One region of the Shewanella sp. NKUCC01_JLK genome, then DNA from elsewhere that is predicted to be linked to it. Evidence: predicted binding sites of a transcription regulator. Region 1 holds the regulator's gene; each other region holds the start of a gene.
What was found. Region 1 encodes sigma-54, which starts transcription at its own class of promoters, with help from an activator protein. Its sites were predicted from a motif close to GTTGGCACGNNNNTNGNNT; they were not measured.
Positions count from the first base shown of each region.

Region 1 (4,269 bases):
TCTGTTACTCCTAAGTCAAAATAAATTCACTTCGGCCCATGGAATGAGTATATGAGTCGTGTGACACTCGCAATTATCGCTTTTTTTGGAACTGCACTAGCGCTTTACTGGCAGGTCCAGAACAAACACAGCGGTGATTCCGATAACAGAGTAAAAGATCAAAATACCCCAGATTTCATCGTTGAAGATCTGCGCAGTGTTGAGTTCAATGAGCAAGGACTAGTGAATAGCCGTGTGACGGCGAAACACATGGAACATTATGATTCAACGAATCAAACTTTCTTTACTCAACCTGTTTATCTTGTTTATCCAGACCAAGGTAAAGCACAATGGCAGCTCAGGGCAGATCAGGGCAAGCTAAACAAGGAAACTGGCAAGGTTGTATTAGAAAATAATGTTATTATCGATGCCATTAGCCCAGAAGAACCGATTCAGACCTTGTCCACCAGTTATCTGGAACTCGATCTCAACACTATGATAATGACCTCTGACCGTACCATTTACGTCACAGGGAAAGATTTTAATATTCAAGGCCAAGGCCTTTATGCCGACCTCAACGCGCAAGAAGTGCAATTGACCAGTCAGGTAGTAGGAACATATGAAGCAAAATAACGTATTACTTGCCAGCCTAATGCTAATTATGAGCATGAGTGCTTTCGCGAAAGTGGGCGACTTAAAGCAAGAAGTCAAAATTAAAGCTGTGAGCCAAACTGCGGATATCAAAAACAACCAGATTATCTTCTTTGGTCCGGTGGAAGTTACCCAAGGCTCAATAAAAATCCAAGCAAATGAACTGCGTGCATTTTCCGCTGAAGGTGAAAATAGCAAAACTTTAGTCGCCACAGGCAACCCTGCTACGTATAGCCAGATATTAGACGATGGCCGTCCTGCATCGGCTAGCGCGAAAGAAATTCGTTACGATATGGCAAGCCGCACCTTAACTCTGAAAGGTATGGCGTCATTAGATCAAGCAGGTAGCCAAGTTACAGGCAATTTAATCCGCTATAACATGATTCAACAGAAATTGATGGCCGAGAGTACTGGCAGTGGTGACGATCGCGTAATCACTATTATTCAGCCTGAAAACTATCAAGATGATGCTAAATCAGACGCTCCGGCGGATAAACCTGTAAAAAAGCAGGACTCTAAATGACCCAAATCACCTTAAGAGCACAAAATCTGGCGAAAAGTTACAAGAGTCGCCAAGTGGTTAAAGACGTCAGTCTGACGGTAAAAACCGGTCAAGTCGTTGGCCTACTCGGTCCAAACGGTGCAGGTAAAACCACGACCTTTTACATGGTTGTCGGGCTAGTGAAGAGCGATAAGGGACATATCTTTATCGACGATGATGATTTAACCGCAGATCCTATGCATCTGCGTGCCCGCAAAGGCATAGGTTACTTACCGCAAGAAGCCAGTATCTTTCGTAAGCTAACTGTTCATGACAACATCATGGCCGTACTGCAAACTCGTAAAGAACTTAAAAACGAAGAACGAGAAGAAGAACTAGAACATCTGCTCGAAGAGTTTCATATCACCCACATCCGTGACAGCCAAGGCATGTCATTGTCGGGTGGCGAACGTCGTCGCGTCGAAATTGCGCGGGCTTTAGCCGCTAATCCTAAGTTCATTTTGCTCGATGAACCGTTTGCCGGCGTCGATCCTATTTCGGTTATCGACATCAAGAAGATTATCGAACAACTCAAAAGTCGCGGCCTTGGCGTACTGATCACAGACCATAATGTCCGCGAGACATTAGATGTATGTGAACATGCTTATATTGTGAGTCACGGAAACCTGATTGCCGAAGGAACTCCAGCAGAGATCTTAGACAATCAGCAAGTTAGGGCTGTGTACTTAGGTGAACAATTCAGGCTATAGTTAATCGAGCGAAGCCAATGGAGGCAATTTATACCGCCATTGGGCTTCACTCAAGATAATAATAAGCGACCTCATCCAACAATAATAACGTAGGGATCAGCGGTAACATGAAAGCGTCACTCCAGCTCAAACTGGGTCAACAGTTAACCATGACGCCACAATTACAACAGGCCATACGTCTGTTGCAACTGTCGTCATTAGAACTGCAGCAAGAGATCCAGCAAGCATTAGATTCTAATCCCCTTCTCGAGCTGGAAGAGGATCAATTCGACGCCACTAAAACCCCTGTAAACCAAACGCTATCCGATACGGATTTCAGTGAATCTAGCACTCTGCCACCAGAAAAAGACAGCTCCACCATAGACACGGCAGAGTCGCTAACCAAAGAATCCATGCCCGATGAGCTCCCCATGGACACCACATGGGATGAAGTGTTTACCGCCTCCCCAAACTCAGGCCCCGGCGGCAGTCGTGAAGACGATATGCCCTTCCAAGGCGAGACCAGTGAAGGTTTGTACGAACACTTAGAATGGCAAAAAAACCTCACACCGTTTTCTGAAACCGATTTAGCCATTGCCACCGCCATTATTGATGCAATCGACGATCAGGGCTATCTCACCCAAAGCACTGAAGAAATTCTCGAAGCCATGGGCAATCCTGAAGTTGAGCTTGACGAAGTCGAAGCCGTACTCAAGCGCATTCAGCATTTTGATCCCATAGGCGTTGCCGCCCGCGATTTAAGTGAATGCCTGCTGATCCAACTGTCGCATTTCGCCGCTGATACTCCCAACCTAGAAAACGCCCGTATGCTGATCAAAGATCATTTAGATCTGATCGCCGCCCGTGATTTTAGGTTGTTGATGCGTAAGACTAAATTAAAAGAAGATGAATTAAGGGATGGTATAGCACTCATCCAAACCCTCAATCCTCGCCCAGGTTTGTTGATCACGCCCAATAATGACGAATACGTTATCCCAGATGTGTCTGTGTCGAAGAAAAATGGCCGCTGGGTCGTTGAGCTTAATCCTGACTGCATGCCCAAAATCAATGTAAATCAACATTATGCTTCTATGGCACGCAGCACAAAAAACCAAGCCGATAGCCAATTTATTCGCGGCCATCTGCAAGAGGCTAAATGGTTTATTAAGAGTCTAGAAAGCCGTAACGACACTTTGCTTAAAGTTGCTAATTGCATAGTGCAATATCAGCAAGGTTTCTTTGAGTATGGTGAAGAAGCCATGAAGCCTATGGTGCTTAACGATATTGCTGAAGCGGTAGAAATGCATGAGTCCACCATCTCACGGGTCACAACTCAAAAATACATGCATACCCCTAAGGGACTTTTTGAACTAAAATACTTCTTCTCTAGCCACGTCGGGACTGACGATGGTGGTGAGTGCTCATCCACAGCAATCAGAGCCTTTATAAAGAAACTGGTGGCAGCGGAAAACCAGAAAAAACCATTAAGCGATAGTAAGATGGCTCAACTTCTGGCAGAACAAGGGATCAACGTAGCCCGCAGAACCATTGCGAAGTACCGAGAGGCTATGCTTATTCCACCTTCTAATCAGCGTAAAAGTTTATAACCTACAGTGGATATCGGAGGACGTTTCTATGCAAATAAACCTAAGTGGGCACCATATCGAAATTACCGAATCGTTACGTGCATATGTAGAAGAAAAGTTTTCAAAACTTGAACGCCATTTCGAACAGATCAATAATGTGCACGTTGTGCTCAATGTTGAGAAAATGCAACAGATTGCCGAAGCGAGAATAAACCTCATAGGTGGTGAAGTTTTTGCTACTTCAGAGCATGCTGACATGTATGCCGCTATAGACGCCCTGATTGACAAGCTTGACCGTCAGGTTATTAAACACAAAGAGAAGTTAACAAAACACTAATAATGGAACTTTGTACCATACTGCGGCCGGAGTGCACTACCTGCGCCACTCCGGGCAGCAAGAAAAAGGTACTGGAACTCATCAGCGACTTAGTCGCTGCCCAGTACCCGACCCTCTCATCTCAAGAGATATTCGAAAGCCTAGTGGCGCGCGAAAAGATGGGGAGCACAGGTATAGGTAACGGCATCGCCATTCCACATGGTCGACTAGCCGATATAGATCAGCCCATTGCCATACTCATTAAGTGTGAAGAGCCGATAGCATTTGATGCTATCGATAAGCAACCTGTTGATATTTTATTTGCACTACTGGTGCCTGCAGACCAATGTCAGCAGCACTTAAGTACCTTGTCTTGCATGGCCGAAAAGCTGAGCGACAAGCAAATATTAAAGCAATTACGCAAGACGCATGATGAAACGGAACTCTATCAGGTAATCACTGGATGAAACTGGTCATAGTGTCGGGCCGCTCAGGCTCAGGCAAATC
Region 1 covers NZ_JAHKRD010000020.1:15,528-19,796, reverse strand. The annotation lists gene kdsC (3-deoxy-manno-octulosonate-8-phosphatase KdsC) at 1-55, shown strand, start outside; gene lptC (LPS export ABC transporter periplasmic protein LptC) at 52-612, shown strand; gene lptA (lipopolysaccharide transport periplasmic protein LptA) at 599-1,153, shown strand; gene lptB (LPS export ABC transporter ATP-binding protein) at 1,150-1,881, shown strand; gene KO537_RS19095 (RNA polymerase factor sigma-54) at 1,989-3,467, shown strand; gene hpf (ribosome hibernation promoting factor) at 3,496-3,783, shown strand; gene ptsN (PTS IIA-like nitrogen regulatory protein PtsN) at 3,786-4,229, shown strand; gene rapZ (RNase adapter RapZ) at 4,226-4,269, shown strand, end outside.

Region 2 (4,269 bases), on a different contig from region 1:
TCTGAGTAACTTCACTTGATGATCAATCGGCATTTCGGTGACTTCATCGAGAAACAAAGTCCCGCCTTCAGCCTGTTCAAATACGCCTTTGTGGTCGCGATTCGCCCCCGTAAATGCACCTTTGACATGACCAAACAGCTCACTGTCGACCAATTCAGGGCTTAATGCACCACAGTTAATCGCAATAAAAGGCTCGTTCACCCTAGGGCTGGCAAGATGTATGGTATTAGCAACCAGTTCTTTCCCGACCCCACTTTCCCCAATAATCAGCACATTACTGCCTGTCGCAGAGACGCGACGAATTGTACGATATAGCTTGTGCATAGGAGCTGATGAACCAACAAGCAAACCGTACTGGTCTAGCTCGCTAGCAAAAGGATGCAGTCGATTAGGCGATGATGCTAAATACTGTGCAAAATCAGCAAAAATTTCGCTGATTAGCGGCATATCGTAAGGTTTGCGAAAGTGGTAACCCGCAAAATGAGACATTAACTGATCAAGATTAGGGTTTGGCTGACCATCGGAGAGAAAAATAAACTCAATATTTGACATGGCCGTATTATCCAGCAGCACAAGGTAATCTTCTCGACTAAGACTGGATAACTCAATAATGGCAACATCGACGTGATTTGCCCCTAGCTGCTCTATCCAAGGCAAGTCATCGACACTGCGTAGCTTATTAAAGTCAGCAGCGCCAGCAAGTTCGATGATTGCTTGCTCGGCGCCAACATCCTGCAAGTGATAAAAAAGTGTCAGTCGAGCCATGCGTATCTACTCCCTGTATGAAAAACTACTGTATGTCAGCCATGAAATTTTAACAACAGCAACGGTAATAGTTGCCGATGTTCTAAGATGATATCTCGATGAACTGAGAATATCAGTCTAAAAATCAGCCTGTTAAAATATCATTAAAAACGAGAACAGAATATGCATGGTAGCTGAACGAAACGAAATCAGTTTACCCAAGCAGTTAAACAATCTATGTCGAACACTGGCATTAGGAGGCCCATAATGAAGTCTAATGTTGTGCAACATCAGACTGATATCCGCGCCGATATCATGTTGATCGATGAAATCATCAAGCTGAATCAAGAAGGACTCACATTTTACAACCAAGCGAGGAGGTATGTCGAAGACTATAATCTTAAGCGTGTTTTTTCCGCCAAAGCTAACATCCACCAACGAATGTTAACTCGGTTTGAACAGCTGAGACGTTTGGCTGACGAGCCAATTAATGGCCTAAGTCACACCGTGCCCATCACTTATACTCAAGCAACAGAATTGCTGCAACAGTGCCAAATTTCGCAGGCTATGACCGCCCTTGTCGACATAGAGCAGCAAGTGCTAATCCAAATAAAACAAGCAGTAAGGCAAGCGCATCAGCCACAACTTGCAAACCAACTTGCAGAAGGCGCCGCTTGGCTGCAAATGAGTTACGACGGTACGGGATCGCTCAATCACCATTAATTCCCTCTCGCTAAGTGAGCCATATTTAACCGACTCCCCCACTTTTACTACAGACATAATACCGCACTGATGAGTGCGGTTTTTTATGCTCGAATGATGGCTCAGCATGCCAGAAAAAATTACATTTTGTCGGTAAAAAAGACCGACCAAAAGGAAAATGCCAAGGTATAAAAACGCCAGATAAAACAATTAAAACATTAAAAATCATCACCTTAAAAACATTGGCACGATTGGCGCATTATCTAGCTTCGAGAAAACAACGGAGGATATGATTATGAAAACTACAACAGCATCAGTACTAGTGGCTTTACTTGTCGGTTCAATCAGTTTAAATGTGGCCGCCGCCCAAGATTGGAAAGGCGGAACCAAGGATGCGTGGATCGATGGTAAAGCAGAAACCACTTTACTGCTCAACACGAATCTCAATTCCTTCGACATCATTACAGATGTCAAAGATGGTAAAGTGACGTTAACAGGTAAAGTGGAAAGCAGTGTGGATAAAGCCCTCGCCACAGAGCTCATCAAGAGCTTAGATGGGGTGAAAGATGTCGATAACCAACTCACTGTGATGAATGAAAAAGAAGGCACCAGTGAAGTTGTTGCCACCTTAACTGACTCTAAAGTTGCCACAGTCATCAAAACGCGTTTACTGTTTTCAACTGACGTATCCGGCACCCAAATTAATGTGGATGTTGCCAATGGCATAGTCACATTGAAAGGTGAAGTTGCCAGCGATGCCGAACGTCAGTTAGCACTGAAAATTGCCGAAAATACCGACGATGTGAAAAAGGTCGTTGATAAAATTAAAGTTGTTAAAAAAGTGTCTTAACTCTCGCGACAACGGCACTTTTTAAATTAAACGTATTTTAAGTAACAGCACACCGATCTAGACTCAAGGTTCGATAGTGCTTTATGAAAAAAGAATCAAAAAAACCAGCCTCAGCTGGTTTTTTTATGTCCATTTTCAGACTCAATCGAAAAGACTTACTCGCTTAAATTAAGAAGGGTGAATTAAGATGACTCGAATGATAATAAAGGAGAAGAGTTACAGAAAACTGAGCTAAAACACAGGCGTTACTCAAGCTTCAAAGCCAAACTAAGCTTCAAAGCCAAACTGGAATGCATAAAAATGTTGGCCATTCTCAATATTGATGGTCATAGTGCCAGTTAACCCCTGCAACTCCCCCGCCCCAGAATGGGGTATCACTTCTAAGATCAGACGATTTTGTCCATCGGTCATAATGCCAAAATGTTGTAACACAAAACTGCCCTGCTTACCGCACAAGTTGCCAACCACTTGTTCAATGGGCACATAGCCAGCTGAGCCCTTGACTGACGTCATAGCACTGAGCATTTCCCCTTTACTGCGCCCCTCAAGCTCACCATAAAAGGTTTTATCTAAGCCCATACGCCCTAAGGTCACACCACCAATGCCAGTAGCATAGGGGCTATCTGGAGTGAGCTTAACATCAAATTTCCCAGTGATTTTGCTAACTTGCATGACACTCTCCTTGTCGAAATCTTATGCTGACCTATTACCTGCTAACGCTTGCTATTGAAGCAAACATCACCCACAGACCGAAAAACAACTTAGCATAAGCCTGCGCAGATCCATAATGGCATTTACACGCTACTTATGTATGCTGGTCTCACTCACTATCATCTCTATGGTTTTGACTATTTCAGGGCTTTCAGACATAGGTTGGTCAGACGCTCTATCGCGATAAGTCACAGCAATTTTGAATGGGGCTTCAAAAGGATAAACAGGTTCAATACTATCCACTTCGATTCGATCGCCAAGCATGACACTGCCTAAGTGTTTCAAGCTATTGTGTTTAAAATCCAGATTAAACAATCCAAGATACCAAAATACGCCTGAACCTTGAGTCGTCACAATAAAGGGCGCCACAAAGGGCATAGTTTGCATTTTAGGATCATCTTGAATCGGTGCGTCACTTTGGGTGTCCGGCTCTAGAGCGGGATCGAAATTTAACGGTGTAATGCGCAAGTAATCGAGTAATGCTCGACCTTTTACCTCACCATCTTGGTAGTCGCCCATAGCAAACTCTGTTTGCTTGATCTTAATAAAATGTGTCAGTGCAACGGACTTGCCGCCCTCAGGCAGCGTTATTTCAACAGGATTGGCGGTATTTAAGCTAAAGAGTTTGAGCATCACTTCCGATGCATTCGCCACAGGCTTTACCTCAAAAGGTGTCACAGTTTCGATCTCATTCGCCTGAGCCTGAGTTTTTTCATGCGCCATGGCTTCATCGTATTGCATCACCTGTCCATCTTCCATCACCATATAAATATCATCATTGGTCATGTTGAAACGGTAAATACCCGCAGCAAGTAAGGCTAATACCACTAAGGTTGCCGCTATGGTTAATTTTACAAACGTACTCATCTTCTCTCCCCAATCGCGCTCGTTATGCGCTACTTTTCTAACACCGATAAACTTCAAATCAATGTCGGAGCAGTATTACAGATACTGAGTTAAAGCGAAGTGGGTAAAGTATAAAAAATGCCGCTATTTTGAATTTTGTCAGGCTAAGTTCAGCAACATGCCTTTTACTCGACCAATATGATGGGCCGAGTAAATACTCAGCCCAATACATCACTACTTTTCGTTTTTCCACAAGGCAGGGGTCTGGCTTGGTTGCCAATTGCTTTGGGAGAAATGCGCTTGCACTAAGGAATAGATTTTATCTTGATAGGACACAAACTCAGGTAGTTGATAATTATGCTGATCCTGCCAAGCAGGGGCATAATTATCTAGCGTATCAAAACGATACCCTTGAC
Region 2 covers NZ_JAHKRD010000006.1:159,222-163,490, forward strand. The annotation lists gene KO537_RS08430 (sigma-54 dependent transcriptional regulator) at 1-765, opposite strand, end outside; gene KO537_RS08435 (glutamyl-tRNA reductase) at 1,012-1,467, shown strand; gene KO537_RS08440 (BON domain-containing protein) at 1,742-2,296, shown strand; gene KO537_RS08445 (DUF3224 domain-containing protein) at 2,564-2,968, opposite strand; gene KO537_RS08450 (hypothetical protein) at 3,098-3,874, opposite strand; gene KO537_RS08455 (polysaccharide deacetylase family protein) at 4,088-4,269, opposite strand, start outside.
Region 2: the regulator sigma-54 is predicted to act here: its motif matches at 1,688-1,706, upstream of KO537_RS08440 (BON domain-containing protein).

Region 3 (4,269 bases), on a different contig from region 1:
AGCGCTAACGTTAAAGGTATGGAAACCGCTTCACGTAATATTTCTGATGCGACCTCTATGCTACAAACCGCTGATGGTGCGTTAGAAGAATTAACGACCATTGCTAATCGCCAGAAAGAACTCGCCACTCAAGCGGCAAACGGTGTGAACTCTGCTGATGATTTAACGGCTCTGAATGATGAGTTTACTCAATTAAACACCGAAATTACCCGTATTCTCGATAATACAACTTATGCCGGTAATAACTTATTCACCAAGTTGGAGGCTGGTGTTACCTTCCAAATTGGTGCCGGAACGGGTGAAAAATTGGTTGTTACAACAACAGCCATAGATGATGCTGCGCTGGCTGCTGGTGATTTAACTACTGGCGCGAATGCGGCAATTGCCCTTGTTGATACTTTTATCGCAGCAGTCGGTACAGAACGTTCTACACTAGGCGCCAACATTAACCGTCTTGGACATACTGCAGCTAACCTTGCCAGTGTGACTGAAAATACCAAAGCTGCCGCTGGACGTATTATGGATGCCGATTTCGCGGTTGAATCTGCCAATATGACCCGCAATCAATTATTAGTTCAAGCGGGTACAACGGTACTGTCTTCTGCTAACCAAAATACAGGTTTAGTGATGGGGCTACTGCGTTAATTACGCCGAGTTGAGTTAGTTTTAAGTGCCAGTAAGCTTAGCTTGCTGGCATTTTTTATGGCGTTTTGTGGATGCCATTTAAGTCTGTTTTTATAGAGGTGCTCCCATCTATTTTTAAATAAGTTTTAGTTTTGCGCTGTTGCTGTCGCCTTACTTAGTTATGGAGCTATACCGGGATTCAGGCATAGCCAAGATAACTGTTTTTTCTAGGAGAGCTGATATGTTAGGTGTTCACACTAATTACGCGTCAATTGTTGCACAAGGTGCTGTTAATAAAAGTAATAATCTATTAACTAATGCTATGGAGCGTCTGTCGACGGGTTTACGTATCAATAGCGCATCTGATGATGCAGCGGGTTTGCAAATTGCTAACCGCATGAGCGCTAACGTAAAGGGCATGGAAACGGCTTCACGCAATATTTCTGATGCGACCTCTATGCTGCAAACCGCAGATGGTGCGTTAGAAGAATTAACGACTATTGCTAACCGCCAGAAAGAATTGGCGACTCAAGCATCAAACGGCGTTAACTCTACAGCAGATTTAAAAGCGTTGGATGATGAATTTAAGCAATTAAATGCAGAAATTACCCGGATTGTAGAAAATACAACCTATGCGGGTAATAACTTATTTAAAGATGCTACTGATGGTGTACTCGTCAAAGGTGTGACCTTTCAGATTGGCTCGGATGGAGCAGAGCAAATGTCAGTTACCTTAGGTGCTATTGATAAGACAGTTACTGGTGATTTATTGACTTCTGCAGCCGCCAATACGGCTATCGGGGCTGTTGATACCTTCTTGGCTAAAGTGGGGACAGAACGTTCAACCTTAGGTGCCAACATTAACCGTCTTGGCCATACTGCGGCTAACCTTGCCAGCGTAACTGAAAATACTAAAGCCGCTGCCGGCCGTATTATGGATGCCGATTTCGCGGTTGAATCTGCCAATATGACACGTAATCAATTATTAGTTCAGGCGGGTACAACGGTACTGTCTTCAGCTAACCAGAACACGGGTTTAGTCATGGGTCTATTGCGTTAATGCTATTGGGCAAGTGATGTCATTGGTCACGGCTAAAATGCCAGTTAGTTGCGCTGACTGGCATTTTTATTTTAGCCACGGTTTATGTATTGGTCGGTAGTCGCTAAACCCGAGATTGAAACCTATAAGGTTCATGTTTTAGTGGGTAATTTTCGATAACACAAAGTGGAAGATGGTTTTCCTGTTTAAGTGTTCATGCGGAAGTATTTAGCTGTGTTTGGGCCAGTTAATTATTTAATTTTCTTTAAAAACAGTAACTTGTTTTTGGCATGCGTTTTGCTCTAGAACGAGTGGAGGTAGTCATGATTTCAGGTATGAATGCAGCACAATTTGCTCAGCAACTGATTGGCGCAGACCGCGCAGGTAAAGATACGCTTTACAAAGGCAAGCTAACTGCCAGCAAAACACAGTTAGATGCCTATACATTGCTCGAAAATAATATGAAGAAGATGGCCACTAAGCTGAGTGAAATGGGTGGCGATGCAGCTAAAGGCAAAATTGCTACGGTTACGGGCGAGAATGCGACCGCGACAGTTAAATCTGATGCTCCAAAGGGCAACTATGATTTGAGCGTGCATAAACTTGCGCAAGCGCATCAACTGACTAAAGCCTATTCCTCTGAAAGTGAATTGTTGCCAACGTCGGGCATTATCAGTATTCAAGTCGGTAGTGATCCGACTAAGCGCATGGAAATTGATTTGGCAACGGTTAATGGCGGTGCGGCTATTTCTGTGTCTCAGTTACGCGATGTGATCAATAAACAAGTGGGTAATCCTGGTGTACAAGCGTCATTAGTGCGCACAGGTAACCAAATCGAATTTATGCTGTCTTCAAAGGAATCGGGTGTCGCGAATCAAGTGAAGGTTGAGTTTAACGGTGCCGATTGGGGCATGACAGAACGTCGTGCAGCACAAGATGCGGAACTTACATTAAACGGTATCAGTATTACCAGCAGTAGTAACTATCTAGAAAATGTTGTTGATGGTGTCAGCCTCGAATTAGTCAAGGTGCATGCGGCTGGTGAAAGCAGCATGATTAAAGTCACTGACGATTTTGAAGCGAATAAGAAAGCGGTTAAGGATTTTGTCGATTCATTTAATTCTTTAATGACGCAAATTAATCAATTAACTCGTTCTATGGGCGTTAAAACCTCTGACTCTGGCTCTTCCGATAAAGATAAGGAAGACAAAAGCACTGCAGTGAGTGAAGCGCAAATTGGTGTGTTGAAGGGGGATACCTCTATTCGCCTTCTCCAGTCTAAATTACGTGATTCTGTATTTGCAACGGCTGCTAATGGCATGCGTTTGTCTGATATCGGAATTGAGATTGGACGAGACGGAAAACTAAAAATTGATGATGCTAAGCTGACCGATAGCTTTAAAAGTGATCCAGAAAAAGTACAAGCCATGTTTACTGGTCCTGACAGTTATATCAAAAGCATAGAAAAGACCCTAAAACCTTTTACACAGTTCAATGGCTATATCGATCAAAAGCAGGAAGCGCTAAATAAGCAGATTAAAAGTGTGAATGACAGTATGGCGCGCCATGATTATCAAATGAATCAAAAGTATCAGATTTATTTAACCCAGTTTACGGCAATGGAATCCACCATTAATCAGTTTAATTCCGCAAGTCAGTTGTTTTCATAGGAAGCAGTAAAAAATGTTAAATGAGTACGATCCATTTAATGCCTACAAGCAAACCGCTTTAGATGCACAAGTAGCGGCAGCAACAACCCATGACATGGTGCGTATGTTACTTGATGGTTTATTGGAAGAACTAGAGCGGACCGCTGGCCATATGGAATACCAAAGGTTTGAGGCGAAAGGAATGAGTATCCATAAGTGCCTTAATATCGTGCATGGCTTGGACTCTATGCTTGACCTTGAAAATGGTGGTGAGGTTGCCGTGAGCTTACATCGTCTCTATGACTTTTGTAGCCGTCAGCTTGTCAGCGCCAGTGTCGAAAACAGTGCTGAAGCGCTAGTTCCAGTGACTCAGGTGATTACGAATGTCAGAGAAGGATGGACAAATCTCAATTAAGCAGTGGGCGCGTTTTGCGAATGCTTTACGCCAATATGCAGATGCTCAGGATTGGGAAAGCGTCCGAAAAGTGAACATCGCTTTGATCAAAGCACTGCAACAGGCTGGTGAGGCTCATGATATTGAGCAGAAATTAGCACGTGCAGAATTAAAGCGGGTTCATTCCCAAGTGCTACAAGAGTTGATCTTGGCTCGTGATGAATTAGCTGCTGAAATGGGCCGCTTTAAGGCGCAACAACCAGGTTTAGCCGCCTATCAATTAACACAAGTAAGTGGAGCTTTGGATGATCTCTGATCTTCTTTCAACTCGTCCTGTTGGCACAAATACCAGCTTGACGACTAAAGTGGCAAGTGCAGTTGATCAAGATAAATCAGAGTCATTTACCTTGTTGGGGTTGCCAGTCGGATTGTCTGCAGCACCTCTCCCGTTAGAGGGAGCTCTGTGGACTCAGAATGCCGAACATACTTTAGAAAGAGATGTTGATACTCTTTCAAATCAATATTTTAATAGCAATTTATCTGACTCAGTATCTTTTGTTCCT
Region 3 covers NZ_JAHKRD010000022.1:48,545-52,813, forward strand. The annotation lists gene KO537_RS20395 (flagellin) at 1-645, shown strand, start outside; gene KO537_RS20400 (flagellin) at 866-1,684, shown strand; gene fliD (flagellar filament capping protein FliD) at 1,987-3,333, shown strand; gene fliS (flagellar export chaperone FliS) at 3,347-3,727, shown strand; gene KO537_RS20415 (hypothetical protein) at 3,696-4,022, shown strand; gene KO537_RS20420 (flagellar hook-length control protein FliK) at 4,012-4,269, shown strand, end outside.
Region 3: the regulator sigma-54 is predicted to act here: its motif matches at 1,948-1,966, upstream of fliD (flagellar filament capping protein FliD).